DNA from 3 places in the Sodalis sp. RH14 genome. Region 2 is predicted to be linked to each of the others. Evidence: predicted binding sites of a transcription regulator. Region 2 holds the regulator's gene; each other region holds the start of a gene.
What was found. The regulator PurR, encoded in region 2, represses purine synthesis genes. The targets are predictions, from matches to a motif close to CANGCAAACGTTTGCNTG.

Region 1 (10,583 bases), 1.3 Mb from region 2:
TGGTGATCCTGGCCTTTACGCTGGTGCTGCTGCCCCTGCTGTTACTGGCTTACCAGGCCTGGCAAAGCCTGGATAATCTTAGCGAGCAGGCGGCGGATATCAACCGTACCACGCTCTCGGACGCCCGGCGCATCGAGTCCATGGGCAGCGTGGCGCTGGAGATGGAGCGCAGCTATCGCCAGTATTGCGTGCTCGACGATGAAACCCTGGTCACCCTTTACCAAAACCAGCGACGGCAATATACCCAAATCCTCAACGTCCGCGCCGGCATGCTGCCCGATCAACGCTATTATCAGCGGCTTACCCAGCTACTGGACCAGCTCGCCGCCATTCAATGCGAAAACAGCGGACCGAATGCGCAGGCGTCCGCCTTGCTGAGGGATTTTTCCCATGCCAACAATGATATGGTGCAGGCCACGCGCAATGATATTTTTACCCGCGGCCAGCAATTGCAGCGGGCCATCGCCGAGCGCGGCCGTTTTTTCGGCTGGCAGGCACTGCTGCTGTTTATGTTTAGCCTGGTGCTGGTGATCCTCTTTACCCGCATGATTATCGGTCCGGTGAAAAGGGTCGAAAAAATGATTAACCGGCTTGGGCAGGGACGGCCCCTGGACGATTGGGTCTCTTTTACCGGCCCGCGTGAAATCCAGTCGCTGGCGCAGCGCATTTTATGGCTTAACGAACGATTGTCCTGGCTGGAATCCCAGCGCCATGAGTTTTTACGCCATATCTCCCATGAACTGAAAACGCCCCTGGCCAGCCTGCGCGAGGGCACGGCGCTGCTGGCGGACGAGGTGGCCGGTCCGCTGACGCCGGATCAGCAGGACGTGGTGGCCATCCTGGACAGCAGCAGCCGTCACTTGCAACTACTGATCGAACAGCTGCTCGACTACAATCGCAAACTGGCCGACAGTCCGGCGGACTATGAAGATATCGCTCTCGGCGCCATGATCGAGCGGGTTATTACCGCCCATAGCCTGCCGGCCCGCGCCAAGGACATCCATACCCTGGTGGCGCTGGAGTGCGAACGCGTCAGGGCGCAGCCGGTGCTGTTAATGCGCGTGCTGGACAATCTCTACTCCAATGCGGTGCACTATGGCCCGGAATCCGGTAACATTTGGATCCGCAGCCGCACTTCGTCCGGTCGCCTTATCCTGGACATCGCCAACAGCGGAGAGCCGATCATGCCGGCGGAGCAAACCATGATTTTCGAGCCGTTTTACCAGGGCCGCGTTCAACGCAAGGGCGCGGTTAAAGGCAGCGGCCTGGGATTAAGCATCGCGCGTGATTGTATCCGCAGGATGAACGGCGAGCTTAACCTGGTGACGGTGGAGTATGCCGGGGTCTGCTTTCGGATAGAATTACCCTTAACCGCCGAGAATGAATAATAATGATGTTACGTACCGCACCGGCGATGGGCAGATTGACGCTAAGCTTTAATCGCCTGATTCGCTTTTCCTTGCCGCCGGCATCAATACGCGGGCTGTTCAGGCCGGTATGCCTGCTGCCCGTGCTGCTGGCGGGATGCCATGGTTATCCCGCTCACCGCGATGTGGCCGGCTCTTCCACGGCCCAGGTGCAGCAGGTCTCGCCGCCGAACCGTTTCGCCGCCGAATGCAACGAACTCTGGCAAACCGACGCAGAATCCACCCTGGCCGACCCCGGCTACTGGCTGCGCGCCATGCAGTGCGCCGAACGCATAACGCCCACCCAGGCGCGCGCCGAAGCCGGGCATCAGTCGGGCGAGACCTGGCATGACGCCTTCAGGCAGAGTATTTTGCTCAATTCAGCCGGCATCAGCGTGATTGAACGGCGCGAGTCTTATCAGCACCTGTTGGAATTCCGTTCCCAATTTCCCGCGACGATCTATCCGCTGTTTAAAATGTGGCGCCAACAACAGGCGCTGCGCCTGATGCTGGCGGAGGAGCGCAGCCGCAGCCAGCGGCAGCAGGAAACCAGCGCCAGCCAGATAGACATGCTGCGCATCCAGCAGATGGAGCTGCAGCGTAAGCTGGACGTGACCACCCGCAAACTGCAGAACCTGACGGAAATCGAGCAGCGGTTATCCTCCCGCAAGCAGCTGTCGCCGGATATGCCCGACAACGACGATAACGACGCGCCGGACGCCGCCGCGGGCCGTGGCGCCGCCGGACCACAACAGGGAACCGGTAAATAATGAGCCAACATCAAACCGCCCATTTATTATTGGTCGACGATGATACCAGCCTGCTGAAACTGCTGGGCATGCGCCTGACCAGCGAAGGATTTACCGTCACCACCGCCGAAAGCGGCCAGGACGCCCTGCGCGTGCTGGCGCGGGAAAAAATCGATCTGGTGATAAGCGATCTGCGCATGGACGAAATGGACGGGCTGGCGCTGTTCGGCGAGATCCAGCGCCATCAGCCCGGCATGCCGGTGATCATCCTGACCGCCCATGGTTCCATACCCGATGCGGTAGCCGCCACGCAAAAAGGCGTGTTCAGTTTCCTGACCAAACCCGTCGACAGGGATGCCTTATACCAGGCTATCGATCATGCCCTGCAACTGTCGATGCCGGCGGGCGACGACAGCTGGCGCGAGTCAATCGTCACCCGCAGCCCCCTCATGCTGCGGCTGCTGGAGCAGGCTAAAATGGTGGCGCAGTCGGATGTCAGCGTGCTGATTAACGGCCAGAGCGGCACCGGCAAGGAGATCCTGGCGCAGGCGATCCATGCCGCCAGCCCCCGCGCCAAACATCCTTTTATCGCCATTAACTGCGGCGCGTTGCCGGAGCAGTTGCTGGAGTCGGAGCTGTTCGGGCATGCCAAAGGGGCGTTTACCGGCGCGGTGAGCAGCCGGGAGGGTTTGTTCCAGGCGGCCGCGGGCGGGACGCTGTTCCTGGACGAGATTGGCGATATGCCGCTATCCTTGCAGGTCAAGCTGTTGCGCGTCCTGCAGGAGCGCAAAGTGCGCCCGCTGGGCAGCAATTGGGATGTGGATATCGACGTCAGGATCATTTCCGCCACCCACCGCGATCTGCCCAAGGTGATGGCCGCAGGCGGGTTTCGCGAAGATTTGTATTACCGCCTGAATGTGGTCAGCCTGAAATTGCCGGCGCTGCATGAGCGTGCCGAGGATATCCCGGTGCTGGCCAATCATTTGCTGCGGGCGGCGGCGCTGCGCCATAAGCCGTTTGTACGCAGCTTTTCCACCGATGCCATGAAACGTCTGATGGCGGCCAGTTGGCCTGGCAATGTACGTCAGCTGGTTAACGTGATAGAACAGTGTGTGGCCCTGACGTCGGCCCCGGTCATCAGCGAAGCGCTGGTGGAGCAGGCGCTGGAGGGGGAAAATACCGTCTTGCCGACGTTTGTTGAGGCCAGATTGCAATTTGAATTACATTATCTGCGTAAATTATTGCAGATCACCAAAGGTAACGTTACCCAGGCGGCGCGTATGGCCGGACGTAACCGCACTGAATTTTATAAGCTTTTGTCTCGTCACGAGCTGGACGCTAACGACTTTAAAGCCTAAGTTGGCTCTCTTTTTACCCATGCTGCGCGGCCGGCGTCGCCGGGCTGCCTGAAAAAGGTTTTACGATGAAAAAAATCGATGCAATTATCAAACCGTTCAAACTGGACGATGTGCGCGAGGCGTTGGCGGAAGTCGGCATCACCGGCATGACCGTCACCGAGGTGAAAGGCTTCGGGCGCCAGAAAGGCCATACCGAGCTTTATCGCGGCGCGGAATATATGGTGGATTTTTTGCCCAAGGTAAAAATCGAGCTGGTGGTGGCCGATGATATCGTCGACAGCTGCGTCGATACCATCATGCATACCGCCCAGACCGGTAAAATCGGCGACGGTAAAATCTTTGTTTTCGACGTTGCGCGCGTTGTGCGTATCCGCACCGGCGAGCAGGACGAAGAAGCGATCTGACGCCCGCCGTTATTCCCGCGCCCGCGGCATATACCGCTGGGCGGGGAGTCCCGTGGTCATGAAAAAATTCCCCGCCGGCATGAAAAAAAATCCCAATCCCCTTGCGACCCGCGCGTGCCCGCCCTTATGGGCGCGCGGCGACGGAATCGTTTGCTTAAAAACCGGCGCGGGCCCTATCGGAGCAGGGGCAAAAAAGTTTACACTATCGCCATAGCGTCAACGGATTCTTACAATCTTTTTTTTCACCCCACAGCGATGCCAGCTGAGCCAGGAGAAGCGGATGTTAAAGCGTGATATGAACATTGCAGATTATGATGCCGAATTATGGCAGGCAATGGAGCAGGAAGTGGTGCGCCAGGAAGAGCACATTGAACTGATTGCCTCGGAAAACTACACCAGTCCGCGCGTCATGCAGGCTCAAGGCTCCCAGTTGACCAATAAATATGCCGAAGGTTATCCGGGCAAGCGTTATTACGGCGGCTGCGAATTTGTCGATATCGTCGAGCAGCTGGCCATCGATCGCGCCAAGGAGCTGTTCGGCGCCGATTATGCCAACGTGCAGCCGCATTCCGGGTCGCAGGCCAACTTTGCCGTCTATACCGCGCTGTTGCAGCCCGGCGATACGGTGCTGGGCATGAACCTGGCCCACGGCGGTCACCTGACCCATGGTTCGCCGGTTAACTTTTCCGGCAAACTGTATAACATCATTCCTTACGGCATTGATGAGAGCGGCCATATCGATTACGCGGAGCTGGCGCAATTGGCCGAAACGCATAAGCCGAAGATGATTATCGGCGGTTTTTCCGCCTATTCCGGTATTGTCGATTGGGCTAAGATGCGTGAAATCGCCGATAAAGTGGGCGCTTACCTGTTTGTCGACATGGCCCATGTGGCCGGCCTGGTCGCCGCCGATGTCTATCCGAACCCGGTGCCTCACGCGCATGTGGTGACCACCACGACCCATAAAACCCTGGCCGGTCCACGCGGCGGCCTGATCCTGGCCAAGGGCGGCAGCGAAGAACTGTATAAGAAGCTCAATTCCGCCGTTTTCCCGGGCGGGCAGGGCGGGCCGTTGATGCATGTGATCGCCGGCAAGGCGGTGGCGCTGAAAGAAGCGATGGAGCCGGCGTTCCGTATTTACCAGCAGCAGGTGGCCAGGAACGCCAAGGCCATGGTGGCGGTGTTCCTGGAACGCGGCTACAACATTGTTTCCGGCGGTACCGATAACCATCTGTTCCTGCTGGACCTGGTGGACAAAAACCTGACCGGTAAAGAAGCCGATGCCGCGCTCGGAAGGGCGAATATCACCGTGAACAAGAACGCCGTGCCAAACGATCCTAAAAGTCCGTTTGTCACCTCCGGTATCCGTATCGGCACGCCGGCGGTCACCCGGCGCGGTTTCGGCGAGCAGGAGGTGCGCGAGCTGGCCGGCTGGATTTGCGATATTCTGGACAGCATCCATGACGAAGCGGTTATCGAGCGCACTAAAAAGAAAGTGCTGGATATCTGCGCGCGCTATCCGGTTTATGCCTGATAGCCCCCCAGGCCCGCGCTCACGTTGATACGTCTGGTTTGAATATCGTGTTGGCGGGCCTATCGTGCCATGGGGCGCTCGGGCGGGCGTGAAAACCACGCCCGATTCGGCCCCCCATCGGCACGCATTCCCTTTAACGCGTCTGCTTTGCGTTCGGTGTGAATCTGTCTCAGCAGTTGCCGGCCGTGCCCGGGGTTTCCAAAAGCTGGCGGATGCGCTCTTGCTGGCTTTGCGCCAGCGGCAGGCGCACCAGCATCAACGGCGGGGAAAACAGCGGCAGCGGCATGGCGAACGAGGTCACCACCAGAACGGTGTTTTTCGGCGCGCCTTGCGCCTGGAATTCCGCCAGCGCCTGGAATTTAATATTCAGGGGCAGCAGGGTTAACTCGCGAATCTGCAGCTCCAGCAACTTCTCCTGCTCGCCGCCGCTTTTGGTCAGGATCACCACCTGTTTTTCCTGCAAATCATTGTCCTGCATCAGCCAGGCGCCAAAAATGACCGCAATCAATCCCATCTCTTCGCGTGAAAAACGAATGCGATAGGCGGCCTCAAACGGCATAACCGCCGTCTTGGCGGTGCGCAGCAGCCGCGGGTATTTCTCCTCCACCTCCATTTGCAGGCTGTTGTCGATGCCCACGTGAAAATGACAGCGTTCCAGGGCCGCGCTGAGATGTGAAAACAGCTGGCCAGCCAGCATTTCCGGCTCATTGAAACTCATGCCGGCCAGTTGCTCGAAGCGTTTGACCAGTTCCTCCACCTCGTGCAGTAACTGCCGGTCCTCGCCGGAAGGCGAACGGGCGCGGTGCGGGGTTTTCAGCATCCGCGACAGGAGCGTCAGGCACAATAGTTCGGCGGGAGGGACCGGCCAATGGCGGAACATGTCCGTCACGGCGGCATACTCGGCTTTTTGCCGCAGCCACTGCTGCTGATGCTGGTTGAATTCAGGATGATCGGCCAACGGGCACTGACAAAGGATATAGCGCAGATAAATCGCGAGAAAAGCCCGGTCATACGGGGCGGCGGGGCGATCGATAAGCACCGTGAACCGCTCAACCAGTTCGTCTATTTGTAGCGCGCTTGCCTGAAAAGCGGCGGGAGCCTGGGACCAGAGCTGTTCCTGCAACGGCAGGAAATAGCGGGTTACTTTGTCCGCGCACAGGCGTAAGGCCCGGCGCATGCCTTCTATCAGGCATAGGCGCTGGTTCAGGATTGTGCCTTCGATCCGGTAGCTGCCGTCATGATGCGCAATCAGCTGAAGATGGTATATGCGTCGGATCTCGCTCTCTATATGAGCCAGATCGCGCCGTGTCGTGGGCAAATCCTCGCCGTTATAACGGGCCAGGGCGGCCAATGACAATGACGGCACGGGCGCAAAAAGCATCAAAAGCAAATGGCTACGGCGTTGTGGACCTGAAAGCGCTGGCACCTCTGGGGTGTTCAGGCTCATAGATGTGATGCCCTTACGTTAAGGAATACAGCTAATAATAGCGAAACAATTTCCCTAAGTGAGATTACAGCCTATTTTGTTTGCGGGCTTTAAGCCCGGTCACACTTTAGCCTTCCTAATCGTTCCGCCGGTTATGCAAAGTTGACCGAAAATGTCTTGCGGCGCGTTCCGGATTTCCGCTAGCATCTTCCCGGGGAATAACAGGACGGCAAAATGTTATGTGGCAACATGGGTAAAGACAGGGGTAATACGCCATGCCGGCGATTGCCCCTCGGATTGTTTCTGGCCGTCGCCGGTGGTTTTTGCCGGCCGGTATATGCTCATCCACATAGTTTTATCGATATGAAAACAGACATCCTGGCGCAAGACGAGCGGCTTACCGGGCTGAAGATGACCTGGACCATGGATGAGATCACCTCAGCCGATGTATTTTATGACGCCGGCGACGCCAAACCGGATTCGGTGATCTGGAAAAAGCTGGCGGCGCAGATTATGGCCAATGTGCTGGGCCAGCACTATTTCACGGAAGTGTACCGGGACGGCAAGGCGGTGAAATTTGAAAACCTGCCCACGGAATATCATCTGGAGCGCAATGGACTCAAGGCGCGGCTGGTATTTGTGCTGCCGCTGGCGCATCCGCCGGAGCTGAAAGGGGCGCCCATCGTGTTTTCCACCTTTGATCCTACCTATTTTGTCGATATGACCTATGCGGATAAACACGCCGTCAGCCTGCCGCCGGACTTGGCCGCGCGGTGCGCCATCGACCTGATGACCCCCGCCCCCAACGCGGCGCTGCAGCGCTATGCGCTGTCGCTGGATAAAGCGGCGGCGCCGGACGTCGATATGGCGCTGGGCAAACAGTTTGCCCAGCGGGTGACGCTGCAATGTCATTAAGGATGCGAACCGGCCAAGCGCCGGGGCCCGCGGCCAATCCCTGGTTCAGCCTGTGGCCGTTCTGGTTGTTTTTGCTGGCGTTGCTGGGCGCGCTGGGCTGGATATCGTTGCACTGGGCCAACATCATGACGCTAAGCATCGAGTGGCAGCGTCAGTTGCATCAGCAGCTGGCCCAGCTGATGCAGCAGGTGCAGCGTGATCCCGGGCGATACGGCGGCGCCCTGCTGCTGTTCAGCCTAACCTACGGCATACTGCACGCGGTCGGCCCGGGACATGGCAAGGTGGTTATCACCACGTATCTTTCCACCCATCCCGCGCGCTTAAAACTCAGCCTGACGATGACGCTTGCGGCCTCGCTGCTGCAGGGCGCCATGGCGATTGCGCTGGTGACGCTGGTGCTGGTGGCGCTGCGGCTCTCTTCCGGGATTCTGCATCTGAGCGAAGCGTGGCTGGAGCGGGCCGGTTATCTGCTGATGATCCTGGCGGGCGTACTGCTGTGCCGCCGGGCGGCCCTGCGGCTATGGCGGACGCTGAGCCGGCGCTACGCTACCCGCGGGCGGGCCCTGCCGCTGGCGTGTTATCCCCGGCTGACTTATTTGCCTTCCGGGAGCGGCGGGCCGGGCGATCATCACCATCATGGCGGCTGCTGCCACCGCCATCTGCCCGGCGATGAGGAGCTGGTCTCTGCGGAGGGCTGGCGTACCCGGCTGGCGGTGGTGCTGGCCATGGGCGTGCGTCCCTGTTCCGGGGCGGTAATGGTGCTGCTGTTTGCCAAGGTGCTGGGGGTTTATCTGTGGGGTGTGCTGTCGGCGCTGGTGATGGCGGCGGGGACGTCGCTGACGTTGTTGCTGGTATCGCTGCTGGTATTTTTCGGGCGCCGTTATGCCGAACACCTGACTCGCAGGCACGCAGGCGGCGCTGCGCGCGCTGCCGCCTGGGCGGCATTATCCCTCGCCGGCGGCATGGCGCTGATCGTTGCCGGCGCGGTACTCTTCGCCGGCGCGCACTATGCGCCAACGATCGGCATCCGGCCTTTCAGCCAGTGAAGCTGATGGCGCTTAACGCCTTAACGCATCGCTCAGTTCTTCGCGCATCGCGCCCAGCATGGCCTTGACCACGCGCGGGTTGCCCGCCACCAGGTTACCGGAGACCAGATGGTTATGGCCGCCGACAAAATCGGTGACCAGGCCGCCGGCTTCACGCACCAGCAGCTCGCCGCCGGCGTAGTCCCAGGGTTTCAGGCCGATTTCAAAAAAACCGTCTACCCGGCCGGCCGCCACATAGGCCAGATCCAGCGCGGCGGAACCGCTGCGACGGAAATCGGCGCATTGCTTGAACAGCTTGCCGACAAGGTTCATATAGGTGGCGGAGTGCTGTTTTAGCTTAAACGGGAAACCGGTGGCGATGATCGCCCCTTCCAAATCGCGGGAGGTGCTGCCGCGCAGGCGATAGCCGTTCAGCTGGGTGCCCTGGCCGCGAGTGGAGGTGAACAGTTCGTTGCGCATGGGATCGTAGACCACGGCCACTTCGGTGCGGCCTTTAATGCGCACGGCGATGGACACGGCGAAATGCGGGAGGTGCTTGATGAAATTGGTGGTGCCATCCAGTGGGTCGATAATCCATTGTACATCGGGGTCTTCGCCTGCCAGTTCGCCGCATTCTTCACTGATGATGGTGTGCTGGGGATAAGATTTGCGGATAACTTCGATGATTAAACGTTCCGCCTCGCGATCGACGTTGGTCACGAAGTCATTATCGCCTTTCTGGCTGGCTTCGACGGCATCGGGGGTTTCATAATGTTTGGCAATTAAATTACCCGCCTTTCGCGCAGCGCGAATGGCGATGTTGAGCATCGGATGCATGGATATCGTCCACTAAGATGTTAAAGAACTAAAACGGCGCAGATTATAGCAGAGCGCCAGCAATATGCCTACGGCTGTGATAAACTATTGACCATAATTCCTTTGCCTTGAAAGTCTATGCTGCACAATATCCGCGTCGTCCTGGTTGAAACTTCCCACACCGGCAATATCGGTTCCGCCGCCCGGGCCATGAAAACCATGGGATTAAGCAACCTGTATCTGGTCAATCCGCTGACGAAACCCGATTCGCAGGCCATTGCCCTGTCGGCCGGCGCCAGCGACATCATCGGCAACGCCACCCTCGTCGATACCCTGGACGAGGCCCTGGCCGGCTGCAGCCTGGTAGTCGGCACCAGCGCCCGCTCGCGCACCTTGCCCTGGCCGATGCTGGAGCCGCGCGAATGCGGCGTGAAATGCGTGCAGGAAGGCGAGCATGCGCCCGTGGCGCTGCTGTTTGGCCGCGAACGCGTCGGCCTGACCAACGACGAACTGCAAAAATGCCATTTTCATGTGCAGATCCCGGCCAATCCGGAGTACAGTTCCTTAAACCTGGCGATGGCGGTGCAGATCCTGGCCTATGAGGTGCGCATTGCCTTTCTCGAGCGCCAGCAGGCCGGCGTGCCGGAAAACCACGAACCGTCGCCTTACCCGCTGGTGGATGAGCTGGAACGGTTTTACCAGCATCTGGAGCAGGTGCTGGACCAGACCGGTTTTATCCGCAAGGCGCATCCGGGGCAGGTGATGAACAAGCTGCGCCGCCTGTTTGCCCGCGCCCGGCCGGAAAGCCAGGAGCTGCATATATTGCGCGGCATCCTGACCTCCATCGAGCAACAGCATAGGTCTCATGACGGGACACTGTGATATCGGACGGGAATACTTGAGTAAAACGGTTGGTTAAATAGTTGACTAAATTAGTCAGGAATGGCAGA
Region 2 (10,583 bases):
AATAACCTGGCGGGCAAAAGCTTAGCGTTAAAATCATTGCTATAATTAAGAAAAGAGGTCCGTTGATTCATTGTTTATGAATTCTACAATATTATCGACTACAGTAGGCTATCGAAGTAGCGCCTGGAAACAGATACTATTGACGATTGCAACAACATTGGCATTTGTTCTGTCTCGGTTTGCCTTGACGAACGGCGTATAACAGGAGTTTTTCAATGATGAAACGTTTGCTCGTGGTCACCCTGGCTGGATTGACGCTGGCGGGCTGTGCCAGCAACAACAGTCTTTCCGGTGATGTCTATTCCGCCAATGAGGCTAAACAGGTACAAAGCGTGACGTACGGTACGCTGGTAGGCGTAAGGCCGGTACAAATCCAGGGCGGAGAGGATTCAAACGTTATCGGCGCCATCGGCGGCGCGGTCTTGGGCGGGTTCCTCGGCAATACCCTCGGCGGCGGCACCGGCCGCAACCTGGCTACGGCCGCCGGCGCGGTGGCGGGCGGCGTGGCGGGACAGGGCGTCACCAGCGCCGCCAGCCGTTCGCAGGGCGTGGAACTTGAAGTGCGCAAAGACGACGGCAATACTATCATGGTGGTGCAAAAACAAGGAAATACGCGGTTCAGCGTAGGACAACGCGTGGCTATCGCCAGCAACGGGCGCAACGTGACGGTTTCTCCGCGTTAATTACCGCCCCGCCGCATAACGCAGCGGCGCAGGCGAAAAACCTTGGCATAAAAAAACCGGCGCTATTTGCCGGTTTTTTATAGAGAACATGTCGTTGAACCACGCTATGTCAGGACTTATTATAAAGCTCGAGGATATTCTTCTCCAGCCGTGCAATCATATTACTCAGAAAATGAATCTCCTGCTCTGAAATACCCGTCAGGATTTCATCCCGGGTACTATTGATGACATGGTTCACTTCTTTGATGATGGGCTCTGCGGACTCCGTCAATTTAATACGTTTCGCCCGCCGATCGTTCGCACAGGTATGGCGAGTGATCAGCTTTTTCTCTTCAAGCTGATCAAGCGTACGAACCAATGAGGGCTGCTCAATGCCGATAGCCTTTGCCAACTGAATTTGCGACTGCTCCGGCGGAAGCTGGCAGATATTATGCAACGTGATCCAATGCGTTTGTGTCAGTTCTAGCGGTTTTAAGCGATGGTCAATCAAAGCGCGCCAAACACGAACAAGTCGCGCCAAATCAGATCCTAATGGCGATTCCAATTCTCTCTCCTTATAATTAAGCTGATTAAGCTTGTTCCCTGGATTCCCATCCATTCTAATGGGTGGAATGGCAAATTACAAATATATATATATGAATAAGGTTGAAGTTAAGTTGAGCTAGATGTAATACCCATGTTGTTCCTTTGAAATATGGGACAGCACCGCTGAGCGCATTACTCCTTGCCGGTCGTCAGCCTTGACGAGGGTTGCGGCCCTTCATTGCGTAAAACTTTCCGCTTAGTATAGGGTAAGCGTTGGAAACCTCATATAATCCGTCCCTGGCACTGGTTGCCCCGGCATTCTCACATCAACGCCTATAGTATGCCAAGCGGATTATTCATGACTGTATCACTATTATTGTCATTCATCGTGATTTATTGTTAATTTAAGTTAAATGAAGACATAACAAATATCATTATGTCATGTATTCGGTCTAATAATGTAATAACAATATATAAATAACAAGTTATTAGCGTGCATATTAATAATTAACTATGAGTGCCGGGGTTGTGATAATCGCCATCCCGACGTTCAAGATACTCAGTGGAATAAGGTTGCACGCCTGCGGGGTGTTAAAAAAGCGAGGGCTGTTCCGGACCTGCGGGTTCAGCGGGCGTGCTCTTGCCGGCCCGCAGCTGGCGCAGGTAGCGTTGATGACATAGCCGCAGCACTTCGCGCTTTTGGCCGTCGTTCATCGTGATCCAGTCGAAACGTTCCTGGCGGGAGCGCAGGCAGCCACGGCAAAAGCCACGGTCATCGGATTGGCAGACGCCGCGGCAAGGACTGGTTATGATGAAAAACTCAAGCTGTTCCGGCACGTGCCCTCCTGTTTAACTTTTATTGAAGACGTTATTTCACCGGCTGGCAAGCTTATGACGGCAAAAATCGCTTGCCCGGGGGAAATCGCGCGGTTCTCCGGCCGCCAGGGCAAGCAAGGCAGGAGTATTTCTCCTCCACCGCGCCGAAGGTCTGGGATATACTGTTAAACCACGATCTCACCAAAGGCGATGGATAAACCGTCGTCATTGTCTATAGAGGATATCATGCGCCTGCTTCATACCATGCTCCGCGTCACCGATTTACAGCAATCAATTGATTTTTATACAAAAATACTGGGAATGCGCCTACTGCGCACCAGCGAAAATACGGAGTACAAATACACCCTGGCCTTTGTCGGCTACACCGAGGAGACGGAAGGCGCGGTGATTGAATTGACCTATAACTGGGGCGTCGATAGCTACGAGCTGGGCACCGCCTATGGCCATATCGCGCTCGGGGTTGACGATGTGGCCGCTACCTGCGACCGCATTCGCCAGGCCGGCGGCAAGGTGACCCGCGAAGCGGGACCGGTCAAGGGCGGCACGACGGTTATCGCCTTTATCGAAGATCCCGATGGTTATAAAATCGAGTTGATTGAACAAAAACATGCCGGCAAGGGCCTGGGCAGATAAAGTACCAGCCCGGCCCCGCCAAATCCGCTCTCCTGGGGAGAAGGGAGCGGATTCGCCATGCATCCGGCGCTAAAATTTGCCATAATGCGGGCTGTTTTCCTTAAAAATTAAGAACAGGCATGGCTGAACTTGATGATGTAAATACCCTTCGCGGCCGTTTTCGCGGCTTTTATCCAGTGGTCATCGATATTGAATCCGCGGGCTTTAACGCCGCAACCGACGCCTTGCTCGAAATCGCCGCCGTCACCCTCAACATGGACGATGAAGGCTGGCTGGTCACCGACCAATGCCTGCATTTCCATGTCGAGCCTTTTCCCGGCGCGCAACTGCAGCCGGAAGCCCTGGCCTTTAACGGTATCGACCCGACCAACCCGCTGCGCGGCGCGGTGAGCGAGTACGAGGCGCTGCATGAAATTTTCAAAATGGTGCGCAAAGGCATTAAGGATCGGGGCTGCAACCGCGCGATTATCGTCGCGCACAATGCCGGGTTTGACCACGGATTTCTTATGGCGGCGGCCGGACGGGCGGCATTAAAGCGTAATCCTTTCCATCCGTTTGCCACCTTCGACACCGCTGCTCTCAGCGGGCTGGTGCTGGGCCAGACGGTGTTGGCCAAAGCCTGCGCGGCCGGAGGCATCGAATTTGACGCCGGCCAGGCGCATTCCGCGCTCTATGACACCGAACGCACCGCTGAATTATTTTGTGAGCTGGTTAATCGCTGGAAACGTCTCGGCGGCTGGCCTGTTCCCCCCGTCGGCGAGCCTGCCGCCGGCGAGCACGCCTAGCCGATGCTTGCGTCCGGCGGTTAAAAACCCCCGCCGCAAGGGGCGGGGGTTATCCGCAGGCGTCCCGGGGAACTCAGGAAGGGGTCTGGTTTTCCTGGGAGTTGTATTTTACCGCGGTCTCTTTGATCAACGGTTGCAACTCGCCGTGCTGATACATTTCGATAATGATATCGCAGCCGCCGACCAGTTCGCCGTCCACCCACAGCTGTGGGAAGGTCGGCCAGTTGGCGAATTTCGGCAACTCGGCGCGAATATCGGGATTTTGCAGGACATCCACATACGCGAAACGCTCACCACAGGCGGAAAGCGCCTGTACTGCCTGTGCGGAAAAACCGCAGCCGGGCAATTTTGGCGAGCCTTTCATATAAAGAAGAATCGGGTTCTCAGCTATCTGCTGCTGAATTTTTTCAATCGTCGTCATTGTCTCGCTTCCTCAAGCCAGCATCTGGCCTTATCTGCACTGTGCGGGATTACACGCAGTCTCTTCATTTTAGCCACTACCGGCTAAACAAATAAACGTTTTTTTGCCGGCCCGCGCGGTAAAGGCGCGTCAATTCACTCCCGGCCCGCCCACGTAGGACAGGCAATACTATCACTGTAGCGGCTTTTACCCCCTGCCGCCGAACAAAACGGGCTGAAACATTCGGTGCACACCCTCAAAATATGTTGAATAAAGCGCCGCTGAACGCTGTTAAATGCAGCAAAATCGAACTTATTCACGTTTATACACAATAAGTAGTGAATTGATGATGCAATGACGAGGTAAATAGCTTAAATTCCTGTGAGGTGTTGATAACCCCCTATTTTGGGCCACATAAGGATAGCGTTTATCATGCGTTTATGCTTTACGCTTTTTGTGTTGCTTTTTACCCAGTTGTTTTTGAACCTGGCACATGCCGCGCCGAGCGCCGGCGTCAATGCCGATCAGCGCAAATCCCAGGCAGCGGCGGCAAAAACCGGCGACCGGCGCAAACGCAAACCGGTAAAAATAGCCAAGAAAAGCAAACCTGTCGCCAGCGCGCCCGCCGTCAGTGAAAAAGCCAGCATTAAAAAATCGCCGGAACCGGCGCATGAAAAAGCCGGCGTGAAACGGCCTTTGGAACCCGCGGTGGCGAAAACCGGCGCGAAGAAAAGCAAAACGTCCCCTCTTGCCAAGGCATCAAAAACCACGGCGACGAAAAAAATAGCCTCCTTCACTCCGCCGAAAAAAGGCTATAAAAAAGGTTACGGCCGGCACCGGATGATAAAAGATCAGGCGGCGGTAGAACTGGTGGCCAACGATCAGCCGATAAAGATGAGCGAGAGCCATAAGAAACGCTACCAGACCGCCAAGCTTACCGCCATGAATAAACTCCTCTCCCAAATGGGCAAGCCTTACCGTTGGGGCGGCATGTCGCCTAATACCGGCTTTGACTGCAGCGGCCTGATTTATTACGCCTACAAGGATGTGGTACGCATCCATATGCCGCGCACCGCCAACGAAATGTACCACCTGCGCGACGCAGCGCCGGTTAAGAAAGACGAGCTGGAAAGCGGCGACCTGGTCTTTTTCCATATTTCCAATCGCGGCGCGGCGGATCACGTCGGCGTCTATCTTGGCAATGGTCGCTTTATCCAGTCGCCCCGCACCGGCAGCGATATCCGTATCAGCTATCTGAGTGAGGATTATTGGCAGGATCATTACGTGGGCGCCCGCCGGGTGGTCACGCCGAAAAATATCCGCTGAAGGCGCGCCGGAAAAAAAAGAGGAGCCAAGGCTCCTCTTTTTTATATCTGAACCGAGAGGGTGTCAGTTCATGACGGCGGTAAAGCTGAAGACAATAATCACCAGCAGCGAGAACACCGTGGTCAGTAACGACATTTTTAAATCGCTGTCCATTCTATCTCCTTAACGTAAACCAGGGCGCCGGCCTTATCCACCGGCCCGCAGAGCAGTTATCGTCAGTTTGCCATAACAGCGATGAAAAAGCTTGCTCCCAACCTGTAGCCGCCACATTTAACACTTTCACTTTGGCGCGGGATGAACGAAAATTAACGGTTAATTCCACAGCGTCGGAAAGTGCTTGCGCCTTCGACAGACATTATTCCAGCCAGGGCGTACGGGAGTATCAAAGGCATGGCAACCATTAAAGATGTGGCAAAACGCGCTAATGTATCGACAACCACCGTTTCGCATGTGATCAATAAAACCCGTTTTGTTGCGCAAGACACTCAAATTGCCGTGCTGGACGCCATTAAACAACTGCATTATTCACCCAGCGCCGTGGCGCGCAGCCTGAAGGTCAATCGCACCAAGTCCATCGGCCTGCTCGCCAGCACCAGCGAGGCGCCCTATTTCGCCGAAATTATCGAGGCGATTGAGCACCATTGCTTTGCTCGCGGTTATACCCTGATATTGTGCAATTCGCACAATGATCTCGAAAAACAGCGCGCCTATCTGGCGATGCTGGCGCAAAAGCGCGTCGACGGCCTGCTGGTGATGTGCGCCGAGTATCCCGAAACGCTGCTGGATATGCTTGAGGAATATCAGCATATCCCCATGGTGGTCATGGATTGGGGTGAGGCTCGCCGTGATTTTACCGACACCATTATCGATAACGCCTTTGCCGGCGGTTATATGGCGACGCAATATTTGCTTAAACGCGGCCATCGCGCCATCGGCGCCATTCCCGGACAGCTGGCGCGCAACACCGGCGGCGGCCGCCACCGCGGCTATCTGCATGCCATGGCGGAGGCCGGCATCCCGTTAAACGACCGCTGGATTGTGCAAGGCAATTTCGAGCCTGAATCCGGCTACCTGGCGATGAAACAAATCCTGGCGCAAACGCCGCGTCCCACCGCGGTCTTCTGCGGCGGCGACATTATGGCCATGGGCGCACTGTGCGCCATTAATGAAATGGGCCTGAGCGTACCTGAGGATATTTCTATCATCGGCTACGACAACGTGCGCAATTCGTGCTTTTTCAGCCCGGCGCTGACCACCATCCATCAGCCTAAAGAGGATTTGGGCGAGGCGGCGCTTACCATGCTGCTCGATAGGATTACCAGCAAACGCGAGAACGCCAAAACCATCGAAGTCCATCCGTCGCTGATTGAACGCCGTTCGGTCGCAGACGGTCCCTTCCCCGCTTAAGGCCACGCGCCAGGCCCGGGCAACGGGCTGGCGCCTCCAGGGTCTGTTGCTATGTAAAGCGCCGTCCGCCTCGGACACAAGATTTTTCATATAATGATCTCTGCGCAAAGAGTTATTGTTTCAGCGAGAAATCATTAAGTTATAATGGGAAATACATTAGCGCGTTAGCTATTGTCTAAATTAAAATGCAGGCTTATACTCAATATCGTTAACAATTATAACGAGTTGTCTAATAAATTTGTATAAAAGTATGTCGTGTTTTCCAACATGACATCACCCTTTTATAAAGCGCCCGGCTAAGTCGCAGTCTAAGGTTTACTTTATATTCCTCTGTTGATGGTGATACTTCAGACACCACGGATAACCGTGGATTCTTATAAAGCCCGCAGGCATGGTGAGTGCTTTTCCTGACGGGGCACTGCAGAAGAAAGGTGATGGAGAAGCTATGAGTTCCTCGTGCGTTGAAGACCTGAGCTTTCATGATAATGATTGGTACCGTATCGTCCATGAATTGCTCTCTGAAGCCGGTATTGAACTCAATGGTTCAAGACCATTTGATATCCGAATCAAGAATCCGGGATTTTTTAAGCGCGTATTGCAGGATGGATCTTTGGGATTGGGCGAGAGTTACATGGATGGCTGGTGGGAGTGTGAGCGGCTGGACATTTTTTTCCAGCGTGTTCTCAGGGCGGGTCTGGAGAATAAACTTCCGCATCATTTAAAAGATACCTTACGCATTGCCGCCGCCCGGCTGATGAACCTCCAGTCGCGCAAGCGGGCCTGGATCGTGGGCAAAGAACATTACGATTTGGGTAACGATCTGTTTGAAAAGATGCTCGATCCCTATATGCAATATTCCTGCGGCTACTGGAAACAGGCGACCACCCTCGAGGAAGCCCAGCAGGATAAGCTGAAGATGATTTGCGAAAAACTGCAGCTGCGACCCGGCCTGACGCTGCTGGACGTGGGCTGCGGCTGGGGCGGGCTTGCCGCCTACGCGGCCAGGAATTATGGCGTATCGGTACAGGGCGTCACTATCTCTGCCGAGCAGCAAAAGCTGGCGCAAACGCGCTGCGAGGGATTGGATGTCACCATTTTGCTGCAGGACTATCGCGATCTGGATATGCAATTTGACCGTATTGTTTCAGTCGGCATGTTCGAACACGTAGGCCCCAAGAATTACGCCACCTATTTCGACGTTATCGATCGCAACCTGAAACGGGATGGCCTGTTCCTGCTGCATACCATCGGCTCGAATATCACCGATATGAATGTCGACCCGTGGATTAATAAGTATATTTTCCCCAACGGCTGCCTGCCGTCGGTACAGCAAATTGCCCATGCCAGCGAAAAGCATTTTGTTATGGAAGACTGGCATAACTTCGGCTCTGATTACGACAAAACGCTCATGGCCTGGTATGAACGTTTTGTCGCCGCCTGGCCGGCGCTGTCCAACAAATACTCCGACCGTTTTTACCGTATGTTCAGTTATTACCTGAATGCCTGCGCGGGGGCATTCCGCGCGCGCAATATCCATTTATGGCAGGTATTATTCAGCCCGGAAGGCGTGGATGGCGGTATTCGCGTACCCCGTTAATACCATGGCACGCCAGGCCCTTTAACACCGCACTCAAGACAGGCGTGGTAAAGGGAGAGCGCGCCGATGGGGGCGATGCGGCCATCTCCTGGCCGCCAGAGTGCCCCATGGCACGCTAGGCCCGCCAACACCGCACTCAAGGCAGGCGTGTTAAAGGGAGAGCGCGCCGATGGGGTCGAAGCGGCCATCTCCTGGCCGCCAGAGCGCCCCATGGCACGCTAGGCCCGCCAACACCGCACTCAAGGCAGGCGTGTTAAAGGGTATTTAACGTCGCGGCAATCGCCGCTTCCCGCTGCGCCAGCACACGCTCCACCGTATCCACCACCGCCTGGGTCTGGGGATCGATTTCAATATTGATCCGCTGCCCCAGCCTTTTTTTACCCAACGTGGTGCGCATCAGGGTTTCCGGTATTAAATGCACGCAAAATTTATCGGCCGCCACCTCGCCGATAGTCAGGCTGATGCCGTCGATGCCGATATATCCTTTATACAGGACATATTTCATCAGCGCTTTGTCCGGCATTCTGAACCAAATCTGCCGATTATTTTCCGACGTCACGATTTTCACAATCTCGGCAGTGCACATGATATGCCCGGACATCACATGTCCGCCGATCTCGGCGTTAAAGGTGGCGGCGCGTTCTACGTTCACCTCATCCCCCACCTGCAGATCGCCCAGATTGGTCACCCGCAGCGTCTCTTTCATCAAATCAAACGCCACCACGTCGCCGTTAATGCCGCTTACCGTCAGGCAACAGCCGTTGTGCGCCACGGAGGCGCCCTCCTCCAGACCGGACAACATCGCCGCCGGCAGGGAAACGAAATGCGTGCGAAAATTCGCTTTTTCTTCAATTGCCACAATGGGCGCGGTGCCCTGAACAATACCCGTAAACATAACCTTGGCCTCTGTAAACCACCGCTGGAATCAGTCAGGCTAGTGTGCACGATTTCCCCAGGAAATCCAAATCCGCCGCCGCACGGATTTGTGTCGTCCCGCACTGGTATAACCGGACAAATGCTTTACACTATGCCGCAGATTTTTAACCTTTATGTTAACTTTCGCCTGCTTATTCCATACACATAAAACCATAGGTGCCTACGTGCAGAAGTACTTCCTGGAAGCGCGTACATTAATGTCCTTGGCCATACCGGTTATTTTCGCGCAAATAGCCCAAACGTCGATGGGCGTGGTCGATACCATCATGTCCGGCTCCGTCAGCGCGACGGATATGGCGGCGGTCGCCGTCGGCACGTCCATCTGGCTGCCCACCATCCTGTTCGGCCACGGTCTGATCCTGGCCCTCACGCCGGTTATCGCGCAGTTGAACGGGTCCGGGCGGCGCGAACGTATCGCCCATCAGGTACGCCAGGGATTCTGGCTGGCGGCGGCCGCGGCGATTTTGGTTATGGCGGTGCTGTATAACTGCCGCCTGGTCATCGAGAGAATGCGCCATGTCGATCCCGTGCTGGCGCAAAAAGCTGTCGCCTACCTGCATTACCTGCTGTGGGGCGCGCCCGGCTATTTGTTTTTCCAGGTGCTGCGTTGCCAATGCGACGGTCTGTCCAAAACCAAGCCCGGTATGGCGATAGGTTTTCTCGGCCTGCTTGCCAACGTGCCTATCAATTACATTTTCATCTACGGCAAATTCGGCATCCCGGCCATGGGCGGCGTGGGGTGCGGCATCGCCACCGCATCCGTCTACTGGCTCATGTATGTGGTGATGTGGCTTTATATGCGCCGGGCCGGCAGCTTTCAGGATTTGCATCTGCCGGGCGGGTTTTCCCGGCCCGACTGGACGGCGCTGCGCCGGCTGGCAGGCCTGGGTCTACCCGTCGCCCTGTCGCTGTTCTTTGAAGTGACCCTGTTCGCCGTGGTTGCCCTGCTGGTGACGCCGCTTGGCATCGTCGCGGTGGCGGGACATCAAATAGCCTTGAACTTCAGCTCCCTGATGTTCGTGCTGCCGCTGTCGATGGGCGTCGCCGCCACGATCCGCGTCGGATTCCGCCTGGGGCAAAATGATGTGGAACAAGCGCGGGTCGCCGCCTGGACCAGCCTGGGCATGGGCGTTATGCTGGCCTGCGTGACCGCGGTATGCACTTTCCTGTACCGGGTGGAAATCGCCCGGCTGTATAACGATACGCCGGCGGTGGTGGCGATGGCCTCCCATCTGATGGCGCTGGCGGCCATCTACCAGATCTCAGATTCGATCCAGGTGATTGGCAACGGCGTACTGCGCGGATACAAAGACACCCGTTCGATTTTTTTCATTACGTTTACCGCCTACTGGTTGCTGGGCCTGCCGTGCGGATATGTGCTGGCGCTGACGGATTATGTCGTGCCGGCCATGGGGCCGAGCGGTTTCTGGACAGGCTTTATCATCGGCCTGACG
Region 3 (10,583 bases), 380 kb from region 2:
GTTGGCGGGGTCGACCTTGATGGCGCCGGTGGGGATGACGGTGTTGCCGGGGCCGGTTAGCGTCAGGCCGCTGAAGCCAGGCTCGATGCCCTCGCTGAAGGTGAGCGTTAACGCCTGCGGCGCGGCGGTCATGGTGGCGTTGGCCGCCGGATATTGCGTTTTCAGGTGCGCATGCGCCTGGGCCTGTTGCGATCCCAACAAAGTCAGGGCAGTGACTAACAGCGTCAACAGGGGCGCGGTAAAAGGTTGGCTTGACATCGATGTCGTTTCCTAAGACTGAACGGGTATCCTGTCGGTTAAACCGACGCTTGGCGGTCCACCGCGGGAGCATTGCCGGTTATTCGTTTATTCTTGGGAAACAAAAAACCCGGCGCTGCTACCGGTTTGCCTGGACGCAAACTGATGATAACGGCAGCCGGGGCTGAAGTCGAGCAAACCACTGTCCGCGCGGGGATTTACATCGGCGCGGCCGTATTGTCGCCACCGTTCATTTTTTTCAAATCCTGATCGATAAAGAACAGTCCGCTGTTATTGGTATCCACCAGCGCCAGCTTGTCGAGGATGGATTTAAACAATTTTTCTTCTTCGTGCTGTTCGGAGACGTACCACTGCAGGAAGTTAAACGTCGAATAGTCCTGGGAGATCATCGCCGCATGGACCAGTTCGTTGATTTTCACCGTGATCATCTGCTCATGTTCATAGGTGCGCTTAAACAGCTCGGCCAATGAGGTAAAACCGGTTGGCGGCGCCTCGATTGCGCCCAGCACCGGCATGGTGCCGGTATCGTTGAGATAGTCGAACAGGCGGCGCATATGGTCCATCTCTTCCAGAGATTGGGTCTTGAGAAAGGCCGATGCGCCTTCGTAGCCCTTATCACTGCACCAGGCGCTCATTTGCAGATAAAGATTGGCGGAAAAAAATTCCAGATTGAGTTGCTCGTTAAGCTTTATTGCCATTTCTTGTTTTAGCATGGGCAGGCTTCCTTATGATGATTACGCCAATACGAATATAAACATTATGCCCAAATGCTAACAAAAATTACACTATAATTTAACCAATGAGTAATTTAATATTTTTTATGTATTAAATTCATAAGGTTATTTATTTTTATAATGAGATTTTTTCTATAAAATCATTATTTATTAATGGTAGTGATAGGTATTCTTATTTGTATTATGAATACGCCAGGCCATTATTTCGGACAATGATAGCCATATTATTGCGTCGGCTGTTAATACAAACGATTATTATTTGTATCGCTGTCCCGTCGACCCTTGCGTTTTGCCGCGCAGTACCCTATTTTTAGCAGCATTGACCTTACAAGCGGCAGGAGGCGGTATGCAATATAATCTGGCCACACTGGGCAGCGAGGCGATGGACAAGATCAATGTCGATCTGGCCGCGTCCGGCGTGGCGTTCAAGGAGCGGTACAATATGCCGGTGGTCGCCGAGCATGTGGAACGGGAACAGCCAGAGCCTTTGCGCGCTTATTTTCGCGAGCGGGTGGCCTTTTATCGCCAGGCGTCGCTGAATTTTTCCCGTTTGCCATATGAGCCACGAAAATAATCCGCCAATGGCCTATAATGGACTGGCAATGCCCCGGCACGTGCCTGAACCAACGGCCGGAAGGCAAGCAGGCGCCGCGCGCCACGCCAGCGGTGCATGGCTTGCCGGCCCGCGCGGCGCTGTCCGCCGTGCGGCAAAATAGCACAAAATGACTTGATTATCAGTGCCAACAGGCAGTTAATCATTTCTACATTTCCGGTTCTTTTACAGAGAGGTAAATATGAGTAAGGGAATGGATCGTAAGAAAGACACCAAAAAGAAACCGCTGAAATCGCCGGAAGAAAAACGCGCCGACAAGCGTAACAGAAAGACCCAGCCTGATATCGTGTAAGGCTAACCCATATTAAACCCGCATCTGATGCGGGTTTTTTGTCGGCGCTATTCAGGGCATAATGGCTTTTTTATTTAGCCTTGGACAGGTAACGTCATGTCTTTTCGTGTTATCGATACCGAAACCTGCGGACTGGACGGCGGCGTCGTGGAAGTCGCCTCGGTGGACGTCGTTGACGGCCGGTTATGCAATGCCATGAGCGATCTGGTCAACCCCGACCGGCCCATCGGCTACGAGGCCATGGCCATCCACCATATCACCGAGGCCATGGTCGAGGATAAGCCGCGTATCGCCAAGGTGATTGGCCGCTATCACGGCAGCCCGTATTACGTGGCGCATAACGCCGCATTCGACCGGCGCATGTTGCCGGAAATGCATGGTCAATGGATCTGCACGGTCAAGCTTGCGCGCAAGCTCTACCCGGGTTTGAAATACAGCAACCAGTACCTGCGCTATGCGCTGGGTCTCGAGGTCGCCGTGCCGGAGGGTCTCTATCCCCATCGCGCCCTGTATGATTGTTACGTCACCGCGGCCCTGCTGATGAAAATCATCGGGGATTCCGGCTGGAGCGCCGAGCAAATGGCGGCCTTAAGCAATGAAACCACCCTGCTTACGACGTTAAAGTTCGGCAAATACCGGGGCCAGCCGATGGAACGGATCGCGCGCGAGGATCCCGGCTATTTGAAATGGATGCTCAACAACCTCAAGGACCTGTCGGCGGATATGCGTTACAGCATTAACCATTACCTAAAGCAGTCCTCAGACGCAGCGCATCAATAAATGAAATGCGCCGCCCGTGAGGCTTGCGCCGCCGTTTTATGCCGCCGGCGGCGCCTTGTCCGTCAGGGACAGGATAAAGGTATACTCCATGGCAATACCTTCGTAGCCTTTGAAACGCCCGGATTTGCCGCCGTGTCCGGAGTCCATGTCGGTACACAGCAGCAGCAGATTGTCGTTGGTCTTCACCGCCCGGAGTTTCGCCACCCATTTGGCCGGCTCCCAATACTGCACCTGGGAGTCATGTAAACCGGTGGTGACCAGCAGATGCGGGTAAGGCTGGGCGCTGACCCGATCATAGGGACTGTACCGCTTGATATAGTCGTAGTAGTCTTTTTCCTGCGGATTGCCCCACTCGTCATATTCTCCGGTGGTCAGCGGTATGCTGTCATCAAGCATGGTGGTAACGACATCCACGAAGGGCACCTGGGCCACCACGCCTTTAAACAGATCCGGCGCCATATTGATCACCGCGCCCATCAGCAGGCCACCGGCGCTGCCGCCCATGGCAAAGGCTTGTTTTTCGTCCCCATAGCCGTTAGCCAGCAGATGCCGGCTGACGTCGATAAAGTCGTTAAAGGTGTTGAGCTTGTTGAAGAGCTTGCCGTCTTCATACCACTGCTGGCCTAATTCACCGCCGCCGCGGATATGCGCCAGGGCGAAGACGAATCCGCGGTCAAGCAGGCTCAGCCGGCTGGCGCTGAAATCAGGATCCATGCTGCTGCCGTAGGAACCATAGCCGTAGACCAGCAGCGGATTTTGCCCGCGCTGGAACAGATCCTTGCGATAGACCAGCGACACCGGCACCTCGACGCCGTCGCGGGCGGGAACCCATAGTCGCTCGCTGCGGTAGTGCTCGGCGTCGAAATTTTTCACCTGCGACTGTTTCAGCAGCCGGCGCTCACCGGTATCCATATTCAGCTCAAACAGCGTGGTCGGCGTGGTCATGGAGGAATAACCATAGCGCAGCCACGCGCTATGCGGATCGGGATTATAGGCCAGCCAGGTGACATAGGTGGGGTCGTCAAAGGCGATGCCCTTCTCCTCCCCGGTCTGCCAATGGATCTGCCGCAGGCTGGTCAGGCCCTGGTGGCGCTCCTCCACCACCAGCCAATCGCTGAATAAGGTAAAGTTTTCCAATACCACATCGTCCCTGGCCGGGATCACCGTTTGCCACAATTTTTCATCGCCCGTTTCGCAGCGGTAGAGGGCGAAATTCTTGCCTTCGCGGTTGGAGCGGACGTAAAAATGGCCCTGGAAGTGATCCAGCGAATACTCATGGTCATGGCGGCGGGTCAGGAATACCTGCGGGCTGGCCTGGGGATCGTCGGCGTCCAGCAGCAGGATCTCGCCCGACGTGGTGCTGCCCAGCGCAATAATAATATAACGTTCCGACGTGGTTTTATGCACGCTGACATAAAATGTGTCGTCTTTTTCCTCATACACCAGCTCATCCTGCGCCGGCGAGGTGCCGACCCGGTGACGGTAGACCTGGTAGGGCAGCAGCGTTTTTTTATGCTTGCGCACGTAGTAGAGGATCTGTGAATCGCTGGTCCATTCAAAACCCGACGAGGCATCCTCGAGCACTTCCGGATACCACGAATCGCGGGCCAGGTTCTTGAAACGAATGCCGTACAGGCGCCGTGACAGAAAATCCTCCGCCGCCGCCATGATGGCGTTATCCGGACTGATCTCAAGCGCCCCCATGGTATAGAACTCGCTTTGCGCCGCGCGCTTGTTGCCGTCAAGCAGGATCTCCCATTCGGCCGTTTCGGGCAGATCGGCGCGCTGGCGGGTATAGATGGCGTACTCATTGCCTTGCTCATAGCGGCTTTGGTAACGATAACCGCGCCGGACGTAGGGTACCGAGCGATCCTGCGGCGGTATGCGCTCCACCATTTCGGTAAATAAGCGGTGGCGCAGCTCCTCATGGCCCTCCATCATGGCTTCGCCATAGGTATTCTCTTGGGCCAGGTAGTCCAGCACGGCGGGGTCTTCACGTTTGTCGTCGCGCAGCCAGTAATAATCATCGACGCGTGTCTCACCATGCACGGTCAGGTTATGCGGTCTTTTTTCAGCTATTGGGGGAAATCTCATACGCACCCTTCCTTATTTCTCATAAGAAACAGAGTGGCACGAATATGCCGGGTTGCCAAGCGCAGCCGATTTTATCGCCTGCGCCGGCAACGGGGGGTCAGCGTGGCGGGACGGCGGTTATCTGGGCTTTAAGCTGTTGTTCGAGGCCGGTTTTTACGTCATCAGGAATTTTCAGCGCCAGCGCCAGCGCATCCATATAGCTTCTTTCCATAAAATGATCGACGTCGACCACCGCGCAGCTGAGGTAATAGATCTCCAGGGCCTCGTCCTCGCCGTGAATATCCTGCGCCAGGCGCGCCGGGTCCAGCGGCTGGGCGATGGCGTCCTGGACCAGATGCTCCACATCCTCGCCCAGTCCCAACTGCTGCAGGTTGTCCCGAATGGCCCGTTGCTCATGGTCGTCGATGTGGCCGTCGGCCTTGGCGGCAAAGACCAGGGCCGTCACCAGCCGCTGCGTGCGACGGTCGATGGGCGTGGGAGGCTGGGTAAACTGCGCATCGTGCTGATGGGTTTCGCGCACGCGTTTTTTATATTGGTCCCACAGCACCGCGCCTATCGCGGCGCCGCCGCCGATAAACAGGGCGTTCTTGCCCACCGCGCCCATCATCTTGCGTGACGATTTATTGGCCACCAGCAGGCCGGCCAGCCCGCCAAGCGCGCCGGGCGCCAGCAGGCCCGCCAGGTTGCCGCCCTGATCCCCCGGCCCGCCCTTTTGCTGGACCAGGGTCTGGATTTTCTGCAGCCACTGATTCATTGCCGTTCCCCTTTAGGTGGTGTATGCCGGACGGTGCCCGGCGCCACATGTCCTAACCTAGCGGATATTGTGTCAAGTTGTTAAAAGGGTTTGCAAAGATAGCGTGGCCGCCGATGTCCGGACGCGCATTTCACGCCGCGCGTCCGGCAGGGAGTGTTATTGCTGGAGGGAATAACTTATTTCACCTTTTTCACAATCAAGGTTCACAGCATAGGCGCGATCGGCGGTTTGCCCGCGAATTTTCAGCGGCGCCTGCCAGTTGTCGCCGTTGCCGGTGATATCCTCGGGGTTGACCTGGGCGACAATGGTATCGCCGCCCAGGGCCTTTTTATCGTCGTCGGTGTGGGGAAAGCGATTCTGGGTGTAGTCCTGTTTAATCAGCTCCGCCACCTGGGGGGCGTTGAGATCGGGACAGGCCGCAACCTTATACGTCTTCCCGGGCTGGCTTTTTTTGGCCGGTTCCTTCGCCGTCGGCGTTTTATTATCGGCGGCGGCCGGCGCGGCTTCCGCCTTGGCCTTCTCCGCCGGGGCCTTTTTAGCCGGCGCCGGTTTATCGGCGGCCGGGGGCTCCTCCGGCTGTTTTTTAACCGGGGCGGCGGCCGGCGGCGTTGCCGGGGCCGGCGCGGCGTCATTAGCCGGCGGTGTCTGTGCCGGAGCGGCGTTATTCGCCGGCGCCGGGGCGGCGGTGCCCGGTTGCGTATTCTGCGTTTGTCCGGCGGGCTGCTGAGTGGTGGACGCGCCTTCCGTGGACGTTTGCGAGGCGGCGGCCTGCCCAGCCGCCTGCGGTGTTTGATCTTCCGCGGCCGCGAGTGACGGCAGCAACATGCCGATGACGATGACGCCTAACAGGCCGATTCCCGTTTTATGCATAAAACCTCCACTTGTTCTGATTATCCGTTCTCAAGGTATTGAATGATAATAGCCGGTTAAAATTACGTTGAGAACGGGAATTATACGAACTATAACAAAAGCCGGGCGTTTTTGGCGGCGTCCAGGCCGATTCCCACGTCCTGCTCTCCCCTCTTCGTACCGGCGCTGCTGCACGCGCAATCGTTTTCGTTTATACTGCGCGCAATTTTTATCAGGTCAGGGGAAAGCGGATGTTAATCATAGGCACGGCGTTACGTCCCGGCGCCACGCGGGTCATGCTGCTGGGCAGCGGTGAATTGGGCAAAGAGGTGGCGATTGAGTGTCAACGGCTTGGCGTCGAGGTGATTGCCGTCGATCGTTATGCGAACGCCCCGGCGATGCATGTCGCCCATCGCGCGCACGTCATCAATATGCTGGACGGCGATGCGCTCAGGGCGGTGATTGAACTGGAACGGCCCGATTTTATCGTGCCGGAAATCGAAGCCATCGCCACCGACATGCTGGTAGCCCTTGAACATGAGGGCCATCATGTTGTGCCCTGCGCGCAGGCCACGCGCCTGACCATGAACCGCGAGGGCATCCGCCGCCTGGCGGCGGAAACGCTGGGCCTGCCCACTTCCGCCTACCGTTTTGCCGCCGACCGCGCCGGGCTGGACCAGGCGGTATCGGCAATCGGATATCCTTTGATTATCAAACCGGTGATGAGTTCGTCGGGTAAAGGCCAGAGCCTGGTACGCGCGGCCGCCGGCCTGGACGCGGCCTGGAACTATGCGCAGCAGGGCGGCCGCGCCGGCGGCGGCAAGGTGATTGTCGAGGGCCTGGTCCCCTTTGATTTTGAAATTACCCTGCTTACCGTCAGCGCCGTCGATGGTATCCATTTCTGCGATCCCATCGGTCATCGCCAGGAGGACGGCGATTACCGGGAATCCTGGCAGCCGCAGCACATGAGCGCGGTGGCGTTGCAACGGGCGCGGGATATCGCACAACAGGTCGTGACCGCCCTGGGCGGCCGCGGATTGTTCGGCGTTGAGCTGTTTGTGCGCGGCGACGAGGTGATATTCAGCGAAGTGTCGCCGCGTCCGCATGATACCGGCATGGTGACCCTTATCTCCCAGGATCTGTCCGAATTCGCCCTGCATGTGCGCGCCTTCCTCGGCCTGCCCGTCGGCGCGATCCGCCAGTACGGCCCGGCGGCGTCGGCGGTTATCCTGCCGGAGCTGACCAGCAGCGACGTGCGTTTCAGCGGCCTGGAGCAGGCGCTGAAAGCGCAAACGCAGATCAGGCTGTTCGGCAAGCCGGAAATCGGCGGCAAGCGCCGTCTTGGCGTGGCCCTGGCCATGGCGCAGACGGTGGAAGAGGCGGTAAAGGATGCCAAAGCCTGTGCCGCGGCGGTCAAGGTCAGCGGCTGATGCGCCAGGCCTGAACCAAAAAAAAGCTCCTCTTGCGAAGGAGCCCTTATTACCTGCCTGAATGGCGGGAGCGGATGCGCGCCGGCTTAAAGCTTGGCGCCGGCCACCGCTTCTTTAGCCAGTTCGGTGATGCGCGCATAATCGCCCGCTTCCAGCGCATCGTTAGGCACCAGCCAGGAACCGCCGATACACAGCACGCTTTTCAGCGCCAGGTAATCACGGTAGTTCTTCGGTGAAATGCCGCCGGTGGGGCAGAAACGCACCTGCGAGAACGGACCGGCAATCGCTTGCAGCGCCTTGACGCCGCCGTTGGCCTCGGCCGGGAAAAATTTGAACTCGCGCAGGCCGTAATCCATACCGAGCATCAGTTCGGAAACAGTGGCGATACCCGGTATCAGCGGAATGGTACCCGCGACGGCCGCTTTCAGCAAGGGTTCGGTCAGGCCAGGGCTGATGGCGAACTGCGCGCCGGCAGCGGTCACTTCCGCCAACTGCTCGACATTGGTCACGGTGCCCGCGCCGACGATGGCCTCGGGCACTTCTTTGGCGATGGCGCGGATGGCGTCCATCGCGCAGGGGGTGCGCAACGTGACTTCCAGTACACGCACACCGCCGGCGACCAGCGCTTTGGCTAAAGGAACCGCGTGTTCCAGCTTATTGATAACGATAACGGGTACTACCGGGCCTGAGGTCAGGATAGTTTCCGCGCTTGTTTTCCAATGCTTCATGACTTGCTGTCTCCGTATGAACATCATCACCGCGTGTTTAAGGCGTGGCACGCCAAAACACCGGGCTAAAAATTACCGGCGCGGGATCAACCCGGCACCGGTGGGGAATGCGGTGTTATTCAAACTCGTTCCAGGAACGGCCGTCCCGGGTAATCATGGCCACCGAGGCCACCGGCCCCCAGGTGCCCGCCTGGTAAGGCTTGGGCGCGTCATTGTCGGACGCCCAGGCTTCCATAATGGAATCCACCCAGGTCCAGGCCTCTTCCACTTCGTCGCGGCGCACAAACAGCGCCTGGATGCCGCGCATGGTTTCCAGCAGCAGCCGTTCGTAGGCATCCGCCAGATGTTCCTGGTTAAAGGTTTCACTGAAACTCAAATCCAGCTTGGTGGTTTGCAGGCGATGCTTATGATCCAGCCCCGGCACCTTATTGAGGATTTGGATATCCATGCCCTCGTCCGGTTGCAGGCGGATGGTCAGCTTGTTCTGCGGCAATTCCTGGTAGGAGTCGCGGAACAGATTCAGCGCCGGGTTCTTGAAATACACCACCACTTCGGAACATTTGGTCGGCAAACGCTTGCCGGTGCGCAAATAGAACGGCACGCCCGCCCAGCGCCAGTTGTCGATATCCACCCGGATAGACACAAAGGTCTCGGTATGGCTGGCCTTGTTGGCGCCCTCCTCCTCCAGGTAGCCCGGCACTTTCTTGCCCTGTACAAACCCCGCGGTATACTGGCCGCGCACCGTGGTATCGCGCACATTGGTGTGATCGATAGGCCGCAGGGAACGCAATACCTTCACTTTTTCGTCGCGGATGCGATCGGTGGTCAGATCGGATGGCGGCGACATGGCGATCATGGTCAGGATCTGCAGCAGATGGCTTTGGATCATGTCGCGCATCTGGCCGGCTTTATCGAAATAGCCCCAGCGACCCTCGATGCCCACTTCTTCCGCCACGGTGATCTGGACATGGTCGATAGTCCGGTTGTCCCAATTGCTGGCGAACAGGGAATTGGCAAACCGCAGCGCCAGCAGGTTGAGCACCGTTTCTTTACCGAGATAATGGTCGATGCGGTAAACCTGGCACTCTTTGAAATATTCCGCCACCTGATCGTTAATCACGCGCGAAGAGGCCAGATCGGTACCCAGCGGTTTTTCCATCACTACCCGGCTCGGCTCTTTATTCAGGCCGGCCTGGCCCAGGCCCTGGCAGATGGCGCCAAAGGTATTGGGCGGCATGGCAAAATAGTTAATGGTCACCCGGGCCTGCTGGTCGAGTTTTTCACCCAGCCGGTTGAAGTGCTTGGTCTCGTTAACGTCAAGGTTACAGAAATCCAGGCGGCCGCTGAGCGTTTTCCAGAGCTTCTCGTCGATGGTTTCCTTCATGAAGGTTTCCAACGCTTCGCGTACCACCTTGGTATAGGCTTTCACGTCCCAGTCAGCACGGCCAACGCCGATAATGCGCGTCTCCGGATGAATGGAGCCGGCTTTCTCCAGCTGATATAGCGAGGGCAGCAGTTTGCGCCGTGCCAGATCGCCTTTGGTGCCGAAAATCACCAGATCGCATGCCTGGGCTATGGATGTTACCGCCATGTTCCTCTCCTCGTACAGGATGTTTGTAATTTTATTACATTTTAAATGGTTTTATTTTGATGCCGGCCAAAAGAATGCCAAAAAAACCGCGTGTAAACGCTTTTTTTCACCATTAATCACACCATGTCCGCCATGAAAATGTAATTTATTAACAGTTTTGTCAATACATTACACTTCTGAAAGTTAGACACAGCTCATAGTCTGGCAAAAAACCTGCCGTGCCGGTCAGATTAACTGCCTTTGCACCGCGCGTCGTAGTATATTTCATCAAATCGGTAATGATTTCTCCTTTGTGTGAAATCGGTTAAACCCATGAGCTATTAACTTATGAACATGCTGGAAAAAATTAACAGCCATATGGAATTGCTGAGTAAATCCGAGCGTAAAGTGGCGGACGTGATCCTGGCCTCGCCCCAGACCGCCATCCATTCCAGCATTGCCATACTGGCCAGGATGGCCG

Region 1: a site for PurR is predicted at 4,057-4,074, ahead of glyA (serine hydroxymethyltransferase). Genes of this name have one in related genera too.
Region 3: a site for PurR is predicted at 6,569-6,586, ahead of purT (formate-dependent phosphoribosylglycinamide formyltransferase). Genes of this name have one in related genera too.

The regions. Positions count from the first base shown of each region.
Region 1 is NZ_CP178739.1:4,268,548-4,279,130, reverse strand. Features, by position in the region: gene ACL2XQ_RS19455 (sensor histidine kinase) at 1-1,388, shown strand, start outside; gene ACL2XQ_RS19450 (two-component system QseEF-associated lipoprotein QseG) at 1,391-2,176, shown strand; gene glrR (two-component system response regulator GlrR) at 2,176-3,513, shown strand; gene glnB (nitrogen regulatory protein P-II) at 3,579-3,917, shown strand; gene glyA (serine hydroxymethyltransferase) at 4,198-5,451, shown strand; gene csiE (stationary phase inducible protein CsiE) at 5,621-6,898, opposite strand; gene ACL2XQ_RS19425 (DUF1007 family protein) at 7,127-7,792, shown strand; gene ACL2XQ_RS19420 (nickel/cobalt transporter) at 7,795-8,838, shown strand; gene suhB (inositol-1-monophosphatase) at 8,851-9,654, opposite strand; gene trmJ (tRNA (cytosine(32)/uridine(32)-2'-O)-methyltransferase TrmJ) at 9,772-10,515, shown strand.
Region 2 is NZ_CP178739.1:2,921,560-2,932,142, reverse strand. Features, by position in the region: gene slyB (outer membrane lipoprotein SlyB) at 216-683, shown strand; gene slyA (transcriptional regulator SlyA) at 793-1,227, opposite strand; gene ACL2XQ_RS13375 (DUF1289 domain-containing protein) at 1,800-2,045, opposite strand; gene gloA (lactoylglutathione lyase) at 2,271-2,678, shown strand; gene rnt (ribonuclease T) at 2,798-3,463, shown strand; gene ACL2XQ_RS13360 (Grx4 family monothiol glutaredoxin) at 3,537-3,884, opposite strand; gene ACL2XQ_RS13355 (NlpC/P60 family protein) at 4,296-5,189, shown strand; gene ACL2XQ_RS13350 (YnhF family membrane protein) at 5,253-5,342, opposite strand; gene purR (HTH-type transcriptional repressor PurR) at 5,580-6,596, shown strand; gene cfa (cyclopropane fatty acyl phospholipid synthase) at 7,042-8,193, shown strand; gene ACL2XQ_RS13335 (riboflavin synthase subunit alpha) at 8,447-9,088, opposite strand; gene ACL2XQ_RS13330 (MATE family efflux transporter) at 9,294-10,583, shown strand, end outside.
Region 3 is NZ_CP178739.1:3,306,331-3,316,913, forward strand. Features, by position in the region: gene yobA (CopC domain-containing protein YobA) at 1-258, opposite strand, end outside; gene ftnA (non-heme ferritin) at 456-971, opposite strand; gene ACL2XQ_RS15050 (DNA polymerase III subunit theta) at 1,339-1,566, shown strand; gene exoX (exodeoxyribonuclease X) at 1,994-2,677, shown strand; gene ACL2XQ_RS15060 (S9 family peptidase) at 2,714-4,771, opposite strand; gene ACL2XQ_RS15065 (tellurite resistance TerB family protein) at 4,869-5,525, opposite strand; gene ACL2XQ_RS15070 (YebF family protein) at 5,682-6,395, opposite strand; gene purT (formate-dependent phosphoribosylglycinamide formyltransferase) at 6,626-7,804, shown strand; gene ACL2XQ_RS15080 (bifunctional 4-hydroxy-2-oxoglutarate aldolase/2-dehydro-3-deoxy-phosphogluconate aldolase) at 7,891-8,532, opposite strand; gene zwf (glucose-6-phosphate dehydrogenase) at 8,648-10,123, opposite strand; gene ACL2XQ_RS15090 (MurR/RpiR family transcriptional regulator) at 10,451-10,583, shown strand, end outside.